Regions from separate parts of the Micromonospora sp. NPDC047730 genome, predicted to be linked through region 2. Evidence: riboswitches for the same ligand, from Rfam matches in the RefSeq annotation. Region 2 holds a riboswitch; the other holds the start of a gene.
What was found. A riboswitch is a leader RNA that binds a small molecule or an ion and turns the genes downstream of it on or off. The one in region 2 is predicted to bind thiamine pyrophosphate.
Positions count from the first base shown of each region.

Region 1: linked by a shared signal. The riboswitch ahead of ACGF5G_RS31200 (ECF transporter S component) and the one ahead of thiE (thiamine phosphate synthase) in region 2 are both predicted to bind thiamine pyrophosphate.

Region 1 covers NZ_JBIDCU010000021.1:81,974-89,159, forward strand. The annotation lists partial or broken gene ACGF5G_RS31190 (energy-coupling factor transporter transmembrane component T family protein) at 1-709, opposite strand, end outside; gene ACGF5G_RS31195 (ABC transporter ATP-binding protein) at 810-2,225, opposite strand; gene ACGF5G_RS31200 (ECF transporter S component) at 2,336-2,926, opposite strand; TPP riboswitch at 2,999-3,104, opposite strand; gene ACGF5G_RS31205 (permease) at 3,304-4,305, shown strand; gene ACGF5G_RS31210 (TIGR03943 family putative permease subunit) at 4,302-5,111, shown strand; gene ACGF5G_RS31215 (alpha/beta fold hydrolase) at 5,141-5,971, shown strand; gene ACGF5G_RS31220 (sugar isomerase domain-containing protein) at 6,044-6,793, shown strand; gene ACGF5G_RS31225 (DUF6328 family protein) at 6,925-7,186, shown strand, end outside.
Region 2 covers NZ_JBIDCU010000008.1:343,917-351,102, forward strand. The annotation lists gene ACGF5G_RS20915 (class I SAM-dependent methyltransferase) at 1-346, shown strand, start outside; gene ACGF5G_RS20920 (ATP-binding cassette domain-containing protein) at 388-2,067, shown strand; gene ACGF5G_RS20925 (aldo/keto reductase) at 2,101-3,063, shown strand; gene ACGF5G_RS20930 (DUF559 domain-containing protein) at 3,328-4,260, opposite strand; TPP riboswitch at 4,383-4,491, shown strand; gene thiE (thiamine phosphate synthase) at 4,486-5,112, shown strand; gene thiO (glycine oxidase ThiO) at 5,106-6,335, shown strand; gene thiS (sulfur carrier protein ThiS) at 6,326-6,526, shown strand; gene ACGF5G_RS20950 (thiazole synthase) at 6,531-7,186, shown strand, end outside.

The DNA.
Region 1 (7,186 bases), on a different contig from region 2:
CGGCGGCGACGAAGCGTTGCCGTCGGGCGACCGTACGCGGGGTGCCGGCGTCGAAGCCGCGGGCGTCCATCGCCACGGCCAACCGGGTGCCCCGGCGGATCGCCCCGACCAGCAGCGCGAAGGCGGTGGAGGCGAACAGTCGCAGCTTCGCCAGCGGGTTGCGTCCCGCCGCCACCCCGCGGGCGCGGCGGGCCATGGCGATCATCTGCCACTCCTGCCCGAGCAGCGGCACCAGCCGGAACGCCGCCAACGCCCCGATGGCGAACCGGGCTGGCGCCTTCGCGTTCTGGATCAGGGCGTCCGCCAGGTCGGTGGGGTCGGTGGTGGCGAACACGATCACGCCGGGCAGTGCCACGGCGAACATGCGCAGCACCAGGCCGAGCGCGGTGAGCAGCACCCCGGAGGTGACCACCGCGGGGCCGGCCTCGACCAGCACCCGGCCGGAGCGCTCGGCCGCGAAGAGCACCAGCGTCACCACGATGCCGACCGCGCCGACCAGCAGCGGCCCGGCCCGCCGGGCCAGCACCCGGAAGCGGACCCCGAACAGCGGCAGCACGGCCAGCTCGACGGCGATGGCGATCGCCGGGGCCACCGGGTCCAGGGTGGCGACGAGGATGAACGAGAACACCAGCGCCGCGGCGAGCTTGGCCACCGGGTTGCGCCGGGCCAGCGGCGCGTCGGGGGCGGCGACCGGTTCGAGGGTGATCACGGCCGCTCCGGGACGGGACGGGCGCGGCGTGCGGCCGGCGCCGGACCGGTCATGGTCCGGCGACGCCGCGGGTGTGCGGCCGGCGCGTCGTGCGAGCTGGTCACGGCCGCTCCAGGGTGACGCGCCGGTCCGCCAGAGCGGCCACGAACTCCGGGTCGTGGGTGACGGCGACCAGGCCGTGCCCGGCGTCGCGCAGTTCGGCGAAGAGGTTCACCAGCTCCAGCCAGGTCCGCCGGTCCTGGCCGAAGGTGGGTTCGTCGCAGACGAGCAGGCGGGGCGCGGTGGCCAGGGCCGTCGCCACGCTCAGTCGCCGCGCCTCCCCACCCGACAGGGTGTACGGGTTGGCCGCGGCGAGCTTCGTCAACCGCAGCCGGGACAGCAGGTCGTCCACGGTGGACCGGACCGCCGTCTCGGGCTGGCCGGTGCGGCGCGGGCCGAGGGCCAGCTCGTCGAAGACGGTGGTGGCGACGAACTGGTGCTCCGGGTCCTGGAAGACCGAGCCGATCCGCCGGGCCAGCGCCGGGGCGCGCCAGCGGTGCGGGGGAGTGCGGGCGTCGGAGCCGGCCAGTGCCGCCGTCGCCACGACCCGGCCGGCTCCCGGCTTGAGCAGCCCGCCGAGCAGCAGCGCGAGGGTCGACTTCCCGGCCCCGTTCGGGCCGAGCACGGCGAGCGCCTCGCCGGCGCGTACCGCCAGGTCGACGGCGGCCAGCCGGGGCGGCAGGCCGAGCCGGTCGGCGGTGAGCAGCAGGTCGCCGGCCGGCGCGGTGGCGTGGCGGGGCGGCACGGGCCGGCCGGGCACCCAGACGCCCGCGGCGGCGAGCGCGTCGCCGTGGGCGCCGAAGACGGCCTGGGGCGTGCCGTCCGCGCGGACGCCGCCGCCCGGTTCGAGCACCACCACCCGGTCGACCAGCGGCAGCGCCTCGGCGACCCGGTGCTCGACCAGGATCAGGGTGGTGTCGGCGTCCAGCGCGCCGGCCACCGCCGCGCGGACGAGCGCGGCGCCGGTCGGGTCCAGGTTGGCGGTCGGTTCGTCGAGCAGCAGCAGCCCGGGCCGCAGGGCCAGCACCCCCGCCAGGGCGAGGCGTTGCTGCTCGCCGCCGGAGAGGGCCGCGGTGGGCCGGTCCCGGTGGTACGGGAAGCCGACCCGGGCCAGCGCCTCGTCGACGCGGGGCCAGATCTCCCCGGCGGGGACCCCCCGGTTCTCCAGCCCGAACGCCACGTCGTCGCCGCTGCGGGCCATCACGAGCTGGGTCTCCGGGTCCTGGAAGACGATGCCGACCCGGTCCCGGCCCTTGCGGGGGTCGAGCCCGTCGACCTCGACGGTGCCCTCCTGTTCGCCCGAGTCCTCGGGCAGCAGCCCGGCCAGCGCGGCGAGCAGGGTGCTCTTGCCGGCGCCCGACGGCCCGAGCAGCAGCACCCGCTCGCCGGCCTCGACGCGCAGGTCCACCCCGCGCACGGCCCACGCCCGGCGCCCGGCGTGCCGCCACCCGAACCCCCGCAGTGTCACCGCCCCCACGCCGTCCCCCTTCCGGCCCGCGCGCGGGCGTCGACCATGAGGTTGGCGGCACCCACGGAGATCCACGTCGCCGTCCACCTCATGATCAACCCCGATTCCGGTGGTGCGGGTCAGACGGCGGCGCGTTCGCGGCCGGCGGGGAAGCGGTCCAGGACGCCGGTGCCCGCCAGGGCGCGGGTGAGGGCCCAGCCGCCGGCGCCGGCGACGGCGGCGGCGCTGACGACGGTGAGCAGGGCGTACGGGACCCGGTAGCTGCCGAGCGCGTAGTCGACGTTCCAGACGAAGAAGTCGAACAGCGCCGCGCCGAGGCCGGTCAGCGCCCCGGCGAGCAGCGCGGTGGGCAGCCGGAACGAGCGGTACCGGAACGCGGCGAAGGCCACCTCGGCGCCGAGCCCCTGGATGAGGCCCTGGACGATGGTGATGCCGCCCCACTCCGAGCCGAGCAGCGCGGAGACCGTCGCCGCCACCGCCTCGCAGAAGAGCGCCGCGCCGGGCTTGCGGATCACCAGGCCGCCGAGCACGGCCGGGACCAGCCAGACGCCGTACATGATCGCCTGGCCGGCCGGGAAGAACGCGAACGCCGGGTCGACGGCCCGCCACAGCAGGCCCCAGGCCCAGAAGATGACGCCGAACGCCACCGCGATCACCGCGGCGATGACGACGTCGAGTGTGCGCCACCGGGTGGTCGTGTTGTCTCGCATGATTGCTCCCAGTCCTGAACGCGAACCAGGAGAAGACGCACGCCGCGCCCGGTGTGCCCGGACGGCGGCGCGGCTGGAGGTCGACCGAACTCCCTGCGCTGGCATTACCCAGATCAGGTTCGAGGGTCTGCGGGCGGTGCCCGCACTCTCAGCGCTGTGCGCTCCCCTGTCGGATGTGAAGTTGTCGCGCCGACGCTAACACCTTTGAAGATCATCGGGCAAAGTGATCTTTTCGCTGGTCACCAGCGAGTTCGCTCGATCTCGTCGGTTCCGGCCGGTACGCTCGGGCGGCCACTGGCGGAATCGGCGGAGGAAACCACGTGACATCCGAGGTTGACCGCTCCGTGCCGGATGGGCGCGCCCCGGGGTCGGTCGGTGTGGCCGCGCCGGGCGTGCCCCCGCAGGAGCCGGCGGGCGGCGGCGGGAGCGCCTGGCGGTTCGGGTCGGTCGAGGCGCTCGCGGTCCTGCTGGTCCTGCTGGTCGTGTTCCGTGAGCCGCTCGCCGGGGCCCTGTCCGCGCCCTGGCTGCAGACCTGGACCACCGTCTTCGTCTCGGTCATGGTGCAGGCGGTGCCGTTCCTGGTCTTCGGGGTGGTCCTCTCCGCCGTGATCGCGGTCTTCGTGCCCCGGTCGTTCTGGGCCCGGGCGCTGCCCCGGCACCCCGCGCTCGCGGTGCCTGTGGCGAGCGCGGCCGGCGTGGTGCTGCCCGGCTGCGAGTGCGGGTCCGTGCCGATCGCCGGGTCGCTGATCCGGCGCGGGGTCACCCCGGCCGCCGCGCTGGCCTTCCTGCTCGCCGCCCCGGCCATCAACCCGATCGTGCTCACCGCCACCGCGGTGGCCTTCCCCGACGACCCGGAGATGGTCCTCGGCCGCGGCGTCGCGAGCCTGGTCGTCGCGATGGTGATGGGGTGGCTGTGGCTGCGCCTCGGCCGGGCCGACTGGATCCGGCTGCCGCGCCGGCCGGAGCTGGACGACGGCCCGCGCGGGCGGGCGTTCTGGGCGGCGGTCCGGCACGACGTCACCCACGCCGGCGGGTTCCTGGTGGTCGGCGCGGCGGCCGCCGCCACCATCAACGTCGTCGTGCCCGAGCGATGGTTGCAGACGCTCGCCGAGGACCCGGTGCTCTCGGTGCTCGCGCTGGCCGTGCTCGCGGTGCTGCTCTCCCTCTGCTCGGAGGCCGACGCCTTCGTGGCCGCCTCGCTGTCGCAGTTCTCGCTGACCGCCCGCCTGGTCTTCCTGGTGGTGGGGCCGATGGTCGACCTCAAGCTCATCGCGATGCAGACCGGCGTCTTCGGCCGGCGGTTCGCGCTGCGGTTCGCCCCGGCCACCTTCGCGGTGGCCGTCGCGGTTGCCGCCGCGACCGGGGCGGTGCTGCTGTGAACCGGCAGGCGCAGGCCGTCGTCCTGCTGCTGCTCGGGGGCGCCATGGTCCGGGCCAGCCTCACCGACCTCTACCTGCGCTACGTCAAGGAGGGGCTGCGCCCCTTTTTGGTCGCCGCGGGCCTGCTGCTGGTCGTCGCCGCGGTCATGACCCTCTGGTACGAGCTGCGTCCCGCCCTCCGGCGCCCCGCCGCGTCCCCGACCGCCGACGGCGAGCACGAGCGCGCCGGCGGGGACCACGAGCGCGCCGACGGCGAGCACGAGCGCGCCGGCCGGGACGAGGCCGCCGACCACGGGCACGGCCACCACGAGCCGCGGATCGGCTGGTTGCTGATCCTGCCGGCGCTGGGTCTGCTCCTGGTCGCCCCGCCCGCCCTCGGCTCGTACGCGGCCGGGCAGGCCGGCACCGCGCTCTCCGCTCGGCAACAGCCGTCCGACTACCCGCCCCTGCCCGACGGCGATCCGGCGCAGGTCAGCGTGCTCGACTACGCCTCGCGGGCGCTGTTCGACCGGGGCGCGTCGCTCGGCGGGCGACGGGTCCGGCTGACCGGTTTCGTCACCACCGGCCCCGACGGCCGACCGCTCCTGGCCCGGATGGTGCTCTCCTGCTGCGCGGCCGACGGGCGGCCGGTCAAGCTGGGCCTGACCGGCGCCGCCCCCGAAGGGCTCGCCGACGACACCTGGATCGAGGTGACCGGCCGCTACAGCGACCGGATCGCCCGGGACCCGGTCAACGACGCCGAGATCCCCTACCTCGACGTGGAGTCCTGGCGGCAGGTGCCCACCCCCAAACGCCAGTACGAGTGACCCCGCCCGCCCTGGGTAGGCTGGCGATCATGCGGATCGAGGCGCGGGGGCTCACGTTCGACGTACGCGTCGGCGGTCCCGAGGGCGGCGCGCCCGTCCTGCTGCTGCACGGCTTTCCACAGCACGGCGGGGAGTGGGACGACGTCGTCCCGCCGCTGCACGCCGCCGGCCTGCGCACCTACGCGCCGGACCAGCGCGGCTACTCGCCGGGCGCGCGGCCCGAGGCGGTCGAGGCGTACCGGATGCCGGAGCTGGTGGCCGACGCGGTGGCCGTGCTGGACGCGCTGGGCGTCGACGCGGCGCACCTCGTGGGGCACGACTGGGGCGCGGTGGTGGCCTGGGACCTGGCCGCCCGCCACCCGGAGCGGGTCCGGACGCTGACCGCGGTCTCCGTGCCGCACCCCGCCGCGATGGCGCACGCGCTGGCCGAGGACCCGGGGCAGAAGGCGCGCTCGGCGTACATCGTGCTGTTCCGCAAGCCGGGCAGGGCGGAGAGGGCGCTGCTGGCGCTGGGCGCGACCGGGCTGCGCCGGATGCTGCACGGGGTCGGCGACGACGAGCGGGTGGCCGCGTACGCGGACCCGATGCGCGAACCCGGCGCGCTGACGGCGGCGCTGAACTGGTACCGGGCGATGTCCCGGCGGGACATGGCGGCCACCGGGCCGGTGCCGGTGCCGACCACCTTCGTGTGGAGCGACCGCGACATCGCGATCGGCCGGACCGCGGCCGAGGCGTGCGCCGGCCACGTGAGCGCCGACTACCGCTTCGTCGAGCTGCCCGGGGTGAGCCACTGGATCCCCGACGAGGCGCCCGCCCCGCTGGCCGAGGCGATCCTGGCCCGGGTGCTGGGCCCGGCCTGACCGGTGCGGCCTCGCCCCGCCGGGAGTGGCCGGGCGTTCCCGACGGACGTACGACATGGACGGAGGAGAGACATGACGGTGAGCGCCGAGGACTACCTGGCCGTGGTGACCGAGACGATGCAGCGGGTGGCCACGAGCCAGCGCGAGGCGGTGGGGCGGGCCGCCGACCTGATCGCCGACGCGGTGCGCGCCGACGGGGTGGTCCACGCGTTCGGCACGGGCCACTCGGAGGCGCTGGCGATGGAGATCGCGGGCCGGGCCGGCGGGCTGGTGCCCACCAACCGGATCGCCCTGCGGGACCTGGTGCTGGTCGGCGGCGCGCCGGCCGACGTGCTCGGGCCGCTGCTCGAACGCGATCCGTCGGTGGCGCACCGCCTCTACGAGCTGGCCCCCGTCAGCCCCGGGGACGTCTTCGTGCTGGCCTCCAACTCCGGCGTCAACGGCGCGATGGTGGAGTTCGCGTCCCTGGTCAAGGAGAAGGGGCACGGGCTGGTCGCGATCACCTCGGCGCAGCACTCCGGGCAGATGACCTCGCGCCACCCGTCGGGGCGCAAGCTCGCCGACGTCGCCGACGTGGTGCTCGACAACGGCGCCCCGTACGGCGACGCGACGCTGCCGCTGCCCGGCGGCGGTGCGGTCGGCGCGGTCTCGTCGATCACGGCGGCGCTGCTGGCGCAGCAGATCACGGTCGAGGTGGTGGCCCGGCTGCTCGCCGCGGGGGAGCGGCCTCCGGTCTACCTGTCGGCCAACATCGCCGGCGGCGACGAGCACAACAACGCCCTGGAGGCCCGGTACGCCGGCCGGATCCGCCGCGGCTCCTGAGCGGAGCGGGCCGGCGTGTGCCGGGCTCGCGCGGGCGACGTGAGCCGGTTTCGCGGCTCCGTCGGTGGGGCATCAGCGTTGCTGCCGACGGGCGAACCCCGTCGGCAGTACCGTCTGACCGGAGGTAGCCCGTGTCCAAGGAAACCGAGCGGCAGCGCTGGCAGCGCAACTTCGCCGACCTGTTGCAGGAGCTGCGGGTCGCGCAGACCGGCGTGCAGATCCTCTTCGCCTTCCTGCTGACCCTGCCGTTCAGCAACGGGTTCACCAGGACGAGCGGTTTCCAGAAGGACGTCTACATCGTCTCGTTGCTCGCGGCCGCCGCCGCGACCGCGATGATCATTTCCCCGGTGGCGTTCCACCGCGCGCTGTTCCGGCAGGGCCGCAAGCCGGAGC
Region 2 (7,186 bases):
CGTCTGGGCCGTCGACGTCAACGAGCGGGCCCGGGAGCTGACCGCGGCCAACGCGGCGCGGGTCGGCGCGGCCGACCGGGTACGCGTCGCCGAGCCGGACGACGTGCCCGCCGACGTGACGTTCGCCCAGCTCTGGTCCAACCCGCCGATCCGGGTCGGCAAGGACGACCTGCACCGGATGCTGCTGCGCTGGCTGCCCCGGCTCGCCCCGGACGGCGTCGCCTGGCTGGTGGTCGCCCGCCACCTCGGCGGCGACTCGCTGCACCGCTGGCTGGCCGACCAGGGCTGGCAGGTCGAGCGGCACGCCAGCCAGAAGGGCTACCGGGTGCTGCGCGTCACCCGGTAATTGGTTGGGCCGCCCGGCGGGTGCTCGGGCAGGATGCCGACGTGGGATACGTGGACGTGGCAGCCGTCGGGCACCTCCTCCCCGACGGGCGGGAACTCTTCACCGACGTCTCGTTCCGGGTCGGGGAGGGCGCCAAGGTGGCCCTGGTCGGGCCGAACGGCGCCGGCAAGACGACGCTGCTGCGGATGGTCGCCGGCGACCTGCCGGTGAAGACCGGCGCGATCGCGCGGGCCGGCGGGCTGGGCGTGATGCGCCAGTTCATCGGCATGATCGGCGACGAGTCCACACTGGCCGACCTGGCGCTGTCGCTCGCCCCGCCGGCGCTGCGCGACGCCGGCCGCCGGCTCGCCGAGACCGAGGCGGCCATGCGGGCGGCCGAGGTCCGCGGCAAGTACAGCACCGCCGCCGGCAAGGCCCAGCTGGCGTACGCGGACGCGCTCGCGGCCTGGGGCGAGGCCGGCGGGTACGACGCCGAGGTGCTCTTCGACACCGTCGCCACCATCGTGCTCGGCCTGCCGTGGGACGGCGCCCGGGAGCGGCCCGTCCGGACCCTCTCCGGCGGCCAGCAGAAGCGCTTCGCCCTCGAACTGCTGCTGCGCGGCCCCGACGAGGTGCTGCTCCTCGACGAGCCGGACAACTTCCTCGACGTGCCGGGCAAGCGCTGGCTGGAGGGGCGGCTGCGCGAGTCGGCCAAGTCGGTGCTCTACGTCTCGCACGACCGGGAGCTGCTGGCACACACCGCCGACCGGGTCGTCGCCGTGGAGGGCGGCAGCGCCTGGGTGCACCCCGGTGGCTTCGCGAGCTGGCACTCCGCGCGCGTGGCCCGGCACGCCCGCCTCGACGAGCTGCGCAAACGCTGGGACGAGGAACACCAGAAGCTGCGCGAGCTGATGCTGATGTACAAGCAGAAGGCCGCGTACAACGACGGGATGGCCTCGCGCTACCAGGCCGCACAGACCCGGTTGCGCAAGTTCGAGGAGGCCGGGCCGCCGCCCGTACCGCCGAAGGACCAGGACATCCGGATGCGCCTGACCGGCGGGCGGACCGGCAAGCGCGCGGTGGTCTGCGAGCAGCTGGAGCTCGACGGCCTGACCTACCCGTTCGACCTGGAGATCTGGTACGGCGACCGGGTGGCGGTGCTCGGCGCCAACGGCACGGGGAAGTCGCACTTCCTCCGGCTGCTCGCCCGCGGCGGCAGTGACCCCGACCCGGCCAACGGCCCGGTCGACGGCGCGGCGGCGCTCGCGCCGGTCGCGCACGACGGGGTGGCCCGGCTCGGCGCGCGGGTGCGCCCCGGGCACTTCTCGCAGACCCACGACCGGCCGGAGCTGATGGCGAAGACCCTCGTGGAGATCCTCTGGCGGGGGGACGACCACCGGGCCGGCATGGACCGGCACGCGGCGATGGCGGCGTTGTCCCGGTACGAGTTGGCGGGGCAGGGCGACCAGCGCTTCGGCACCCTCTCCGGCGGGCAGCAGGCGCGGTTCCTGGTGCTGCTGCTGGAGTTGTCCGGCGCGACGCTGCTGCTGCTCGACGAGCCCACCGACAACCTCGACCTGGCGTCGGCGGAGGCGCTGGAGGCAGGGCTGACGGCGTTCGAGGGAACCGTGGTCGCGGTGACCCACGACCGCTGGTTCACCCGCTCGTTCGACCGGTTCGTCCTCTTCCGCGGTGACAACGAGGTGGTGGAGACCCCCGAGCCGGTCTGGGACGTGGGCTGAGGCGAACCCGGGCGGCGGGCCGGCCGGCATAGGGTGGATCTCGTGACTGAGATGACCTACCGCCGGTTGGGCGACTCCGGGCTCGTGGTGTCCGTCGTCGGCATCGGCTGCAACAACTTCGGCCGCAAGCTCGACCTCGACGGGACCCGGGCGGTGGTCGACGCCGCGCTGGACGCCGGGATCAACTTCTTCGACACCGCCGACATCTACGGCGAGCCGCAGGGCGGCTCCGAGGAACTGCTGGGCCAGGCGCTCAAGGGCCGCCGCGACGACGTGGTGGTGGCCACCAAGTTCGGCATGGACATGCACGGCCTCAACGGCCCCGACTTCGGCGCCCGGGGCGCGCGGCGCTACATCGCCCGCGCCGTGGAGGCGTCGCTGCGCCGGCTCGGCACCGACCACATCGACCTGTACCAGATGCACGAGCCCGACCCGGGCACCCCGATCGACGAGACCCTCGCCGCGCTGGACGACCTGGTCCGCGCCGGCAAGGTGCGCTACCTGGGCAACTCCAACTTCGCCGGGTGGCAGATCGCCGACGCGGACTGGGTGGCGTCGTCCACCGGCCGGTCCCGGTTCATCAGCGCGCAGAACCACTACAGCCTGCTGGAACGCTCCGCCGAGGCCGAGGTGGTGCCGGCCTGCGAGCGGTTCGGCCTCGGGCTGCTGCCGTTCTTCCCGCTGGCCAACGGCCTGCTGACCGGCAAGTACAAGCGCGACCAGGCCCCGCCCGCCGGCAGCCGCCTCGCCGGAGGCGGCCGGTACGCCCAGCGCTTTGCCGCCGCCGACTGGGACACCATCGAGGCGATCGAGGCGTACGCGAACGAGCGGGGGCTGTCGATGCTCCAGGTGGCCATCGGCGGGCTGGCCGCCCTGCCGGCGGTGACCTCGGTGATTGCCGGCGCCACCACGCCCGAGCAGGTGCGCTCCAACGCGGAGGCGGGCTCCTGGCAGCCCACCGACGAGGACGTCGACGCCCTCCGCGCCATCCTCTGACCCACGTCGACACCGCCCCGGCACCGCATCGCGGTGCCGGGGCGGTCCGCCGTCGCGCCCGCCCAGGCCCGGGCTGCCACGGGTGGAACACCACGCACGTCTCCGACACTGGGAGGCAGCCCTGGTGTTCCACCCGTCCCCGTCACCCTTCCCCGCGCGCCTGTCTCGGCCGGCTGCGGGGCGGTTGTCCCGTGGGCCTGCCGGGCGGGCGCTGGTTACCTGGCCGGGGGAACGTGCGCCCGCGCGGGTGGAACGGGACGGCTGTCACCGTGGGTGGGTGACAGCCGTGCTGTTCCGCTCGTCGGAGCGTTCGCGCAGGGCGGCGGTGACGAGGCGTACCGTCCGGGTCCGGTGCCGGAGCACATCGTCGGCGGTGAAGCGGAGGACGATCCAGCCGGCCGCGCGCAGCGCGTTCAGCCGGGCGACATCCTGGCGGAAGGGGGCGCGCTCGCGGTGGTGGTCGCCGTCGTACTCGACCGCGACGCGCAGGGCGGGCCAGGCCAGGTCGACCCGACCGACGAACCGCCCCCGGGCGTCGCGCACGTCGTGCTGCGCCGTGGGTGGGGGCAGCCCGGCGTCGAGCAGGAGGAGCCGCAACCGGGTCTCCATCGGGGACTCGCTCAGCGGCTCGGCCAGCGCCAGCACCTCGCGCAGCAGCGGCAGCCCGGGCCAGCGGGGACGCGTCTCGGCGTACGCCCGCAGGGCCGGCAGCCCTACCACCCGGCGGTGCAGCAGGGCGTCGAGGGCGACGAGGGCCTCGTCGCGTGGCCCTCGTCGCGCGAGGTCGAACACCGTTCGCAGCGGCGTGGTGACCGGTAGGCCACCGAAGCGGGTCAGGTCGCTGGCCGGCAGCGCCGAGCGGGTGACGGCCAGTTGTGGGTGCGGGCGCAGCCGTGCCGGCCGAGAAAGGAGCACGCTGACCGGCGCGTCCCGGGGCAGCAGGTCGACGCCCCACAGGTACGCGGCGCTCGGCCCGGCGATCGCGGCACCGGCGGGCAGGAGCAGGGCGACCGCGTCGCACCAGAGCCGATGGTCGGCTGCGCGCAGGGCGTCCCGGTGCACGTACACGTCGGGGAGCAGGCGTTGCCAGGTCGGACCGCGCAGCATGGCGCGGGTCAGCAGCCCCTGCGTGATCGCGGTGCTGCCGCGGAACGGCAGGAAGGCGAGCCGGGGCGGGACCCGGGCGGGGGAGGGCATCCGGACAGCATCGCGTGACGGGCCGGTCACGTGCCGCCCCGATCGTCGGCTTCGGACGGTCGGTGTGAAATCCGCGTCCCGCCCTTGGCGGATCCGGCGATCCGTCGTACGGTGACACGCGCAAGTGACCCACGGGAGCCCGGTGCACCGGGCTGAGAGGGGGGCTGAGAGCCCCCGACCGTCGAACCTGATCCGGGTAATGCCGGCGCAGGGAGGAGTGTTGCCGTGCCGTCCCTTGGGCGACTGCATCTGATCACCGACACCCGACCCGGGCGGGATCCGCTGGCCGTGCTGCGGGCCGCCCTCCCGGTGGCCCGCGCCGAGCTGGTCGTGCAGGTCCGCGTCACCGACGACGCCACCGACCGGGAGGCGTACGACCTGGCCCGCCGGGTGGTCGCGCTCTGCGCGCCGTACGACGTCCCCTGCCTCGTCAACGACCGGCTGCACGTGGCGCTGGCGGTGGGCGCCGCCGGCGGGCACGTCGGCGCGGACGACCTGCCGGTCGGGGCGGCCCGCCGGGTGCTCGGCGCGACCGCCGTGCTCGGGGCCACCGCCCGCGAGCCGGGGACGGCCGCCGAGGCGGTCGCCGCCGGGGCCAGCTACCTGGGCGTGGGCCCCTGCCACGCCACGAGCACCAAGACCGGCCTGCCGGCGCCGATCGGCCCGGCCGGGGTGCGCGCCGTCACCGCCGCCGTGGACGTACCGGTGGTCGCGATCGGCGGGGTGACCGCCGCGAACACGCCCGCGCTGCTGGCCGCCGGGGCGTACGGGGTAGCGGTGGTGGGGGCGCTGTCCGGGGCGGCCGATCCGGCCCGGGCGACGGCGGAGCTGCTGGGAGCGCTGGGGTGCTGAGCCGGCCGGACGTCGCCGTGGTGGGGGCGGGACCGGTCGGGCTGGCGATCGCCTGGCGCTGCGCTGCGCGCGGCCTCCGGGTCGCCGTGCACGACCCCGCCCCGGGCTCCGGCGCGTCGCACGTCGCCGCCGGGATGCTCGCCCCGGTCGCCGAGGCGTACTTCGGCGAGCACGAGCTGACCGGGCTGCTGACCGCCTCCGCCGCCCGCTGGCCGGCCTTCGCCGCCGAGCTGACCGCCGCCACCGGCGCGGACGTCGGCTACCGCACCGAGGGCACGCTGATGGTCGGGCTCACCGCCGACGACCTGGCCGAGGCACGCCGGCTGTGGGCGTACCAGCAGGGTCTCGGGCTGCCGGTGACGCCGCTGCGCCCCTCGGCGCTGCGGGACCGCGAGCCGGCGTTGGCGCCCCGGGTGCGTGGCGGCGCGCTCGCCGCCACCGACCACCAAGTCGACCCGCGCCGGCTGGTGCCGGCGCTGCGCACGGCCGCCGAACGGGCCGGCGTCACGCTGGTGCCCGCCGCCGTGCGCCGGCTGTCCGACGTGGACGCGCGCGTCACGGTGGTGGCGGCCGGCTGCGGGGCGGCGGCCCTGACCGGGCTGCCGGTGCGGCCGGTGAAGGGCCAGGTGCTGCGGCTCCGCGCGCCCGGCGGCGGCGCGCCGGGCTTCCGGCACGTCATCCGGGGGTACGCCGACGGCGAGCACGTCTATCTCGTGCCCCGCGACAGCGGGGAGGTGGTGGTGGGCGCGACCGTCGAGGAGCGCGCCGACACCGACGTCTCCGCCGGGGCGGTGCTACGCCTGCTCCGCGCCGCCGTCGACCTGCTGCCGGAGCTGGCCGAGTACGACCTCGTCGAGACCCTCGCCGGCCTGCGCCCCGGCACCCCCGACAACGCCCCGATCCTCGGCCCGCTGCCCGGCCGGCCGGGCGTGCTCGCCGCGACCGGGCACCACCGGCACGGCATCGTGCTCACCCCCATCACCGCCGACCTGGTCGCCGACCTGGTGGTCACCGGTACGGCGGACCCGCTGCTCGCCCCCTTCACCCCGGACCGGTTCGCGCCGGCCGCCACCGCCGATCCGGCTGTCACCGCTGGGCAGGCCGGCGGCGCTGGGCAGGCCGGCGGCGCTGGGCAGGCCGGCAGTGCCGGGCCGGTGGTCCGGGCCGCCGCCGACGATCGGTCCGGCGCCTACGCACCCGAGGAGGAGCACACGTGGAACTGACGGTGAACGGCGCCGGGCGCAGCCTGCCCGGCGGCTCGACCGTGGCGGACCTGGTCCGCGCGGTCACCGACCAGCGGCGCGGCCTCGCCGTCGCGGTCAACGGGGAGGTCGTGCCGCGTACCGGCTGGCCGGCGACCGTGCTGCGCGACGGCGACCGGGTCGAGGTGCTCAGCGCCGCCCAGGGCGGGTGACGCGGTGAGCCTCGACCTGGGCGGCGTGCGCCTCACGTCCCGGCTGATCCTCGGCACCGGTGGCGCGGCCAACCTGCGCGTGCTGGAGGACGCGATCCGCGCTTCCGGCACCGAACTGGTCACCCTGGCCCTGCGCCGCGTCGACACCGCCCCCGGCACCGCCGGCGGGCTGCTGGACCTGCTCGACCGGTGCGGGGTGCGGCTGCTGCCGAACACCGCCGGCTGCTACACGGCGGGCGAGGCGGTCAAGGTGGCCCACCTGGCGCGGGAGGCGTTCGGCACCGACTGGGTGAAGCTGGAGGTGATCGGCGACGAGCGCACGCTGCTGCCCGACGGGGTGGAGCTGCTGCGCGCCGCCGAGGAACTCGTCGCGGACGGGTTCGTGGTGCTGCCGTACACGTCGGACGACCCGATTCTGGCGCGGCGGCTGGCCGACGTCGGTTGCGCCGCGGTGATGCCGGCGGGCGCGCCGATCGGCTCCGGGCTGGGCGTGTCGAACCCGCACCACATCCGGCTGATCCGGCAGAGCGTCGACGTGCCGGTGATTCTGGACGCCGGCATCGGCACCGCCTCCGACGCGGCGCTGGCGATGGAGCTGGGCTGCGACGCGGTGCTGCTGGCCAGCGCGGTCACCCGGGCCGCCGACCCGGTGGCGATGGC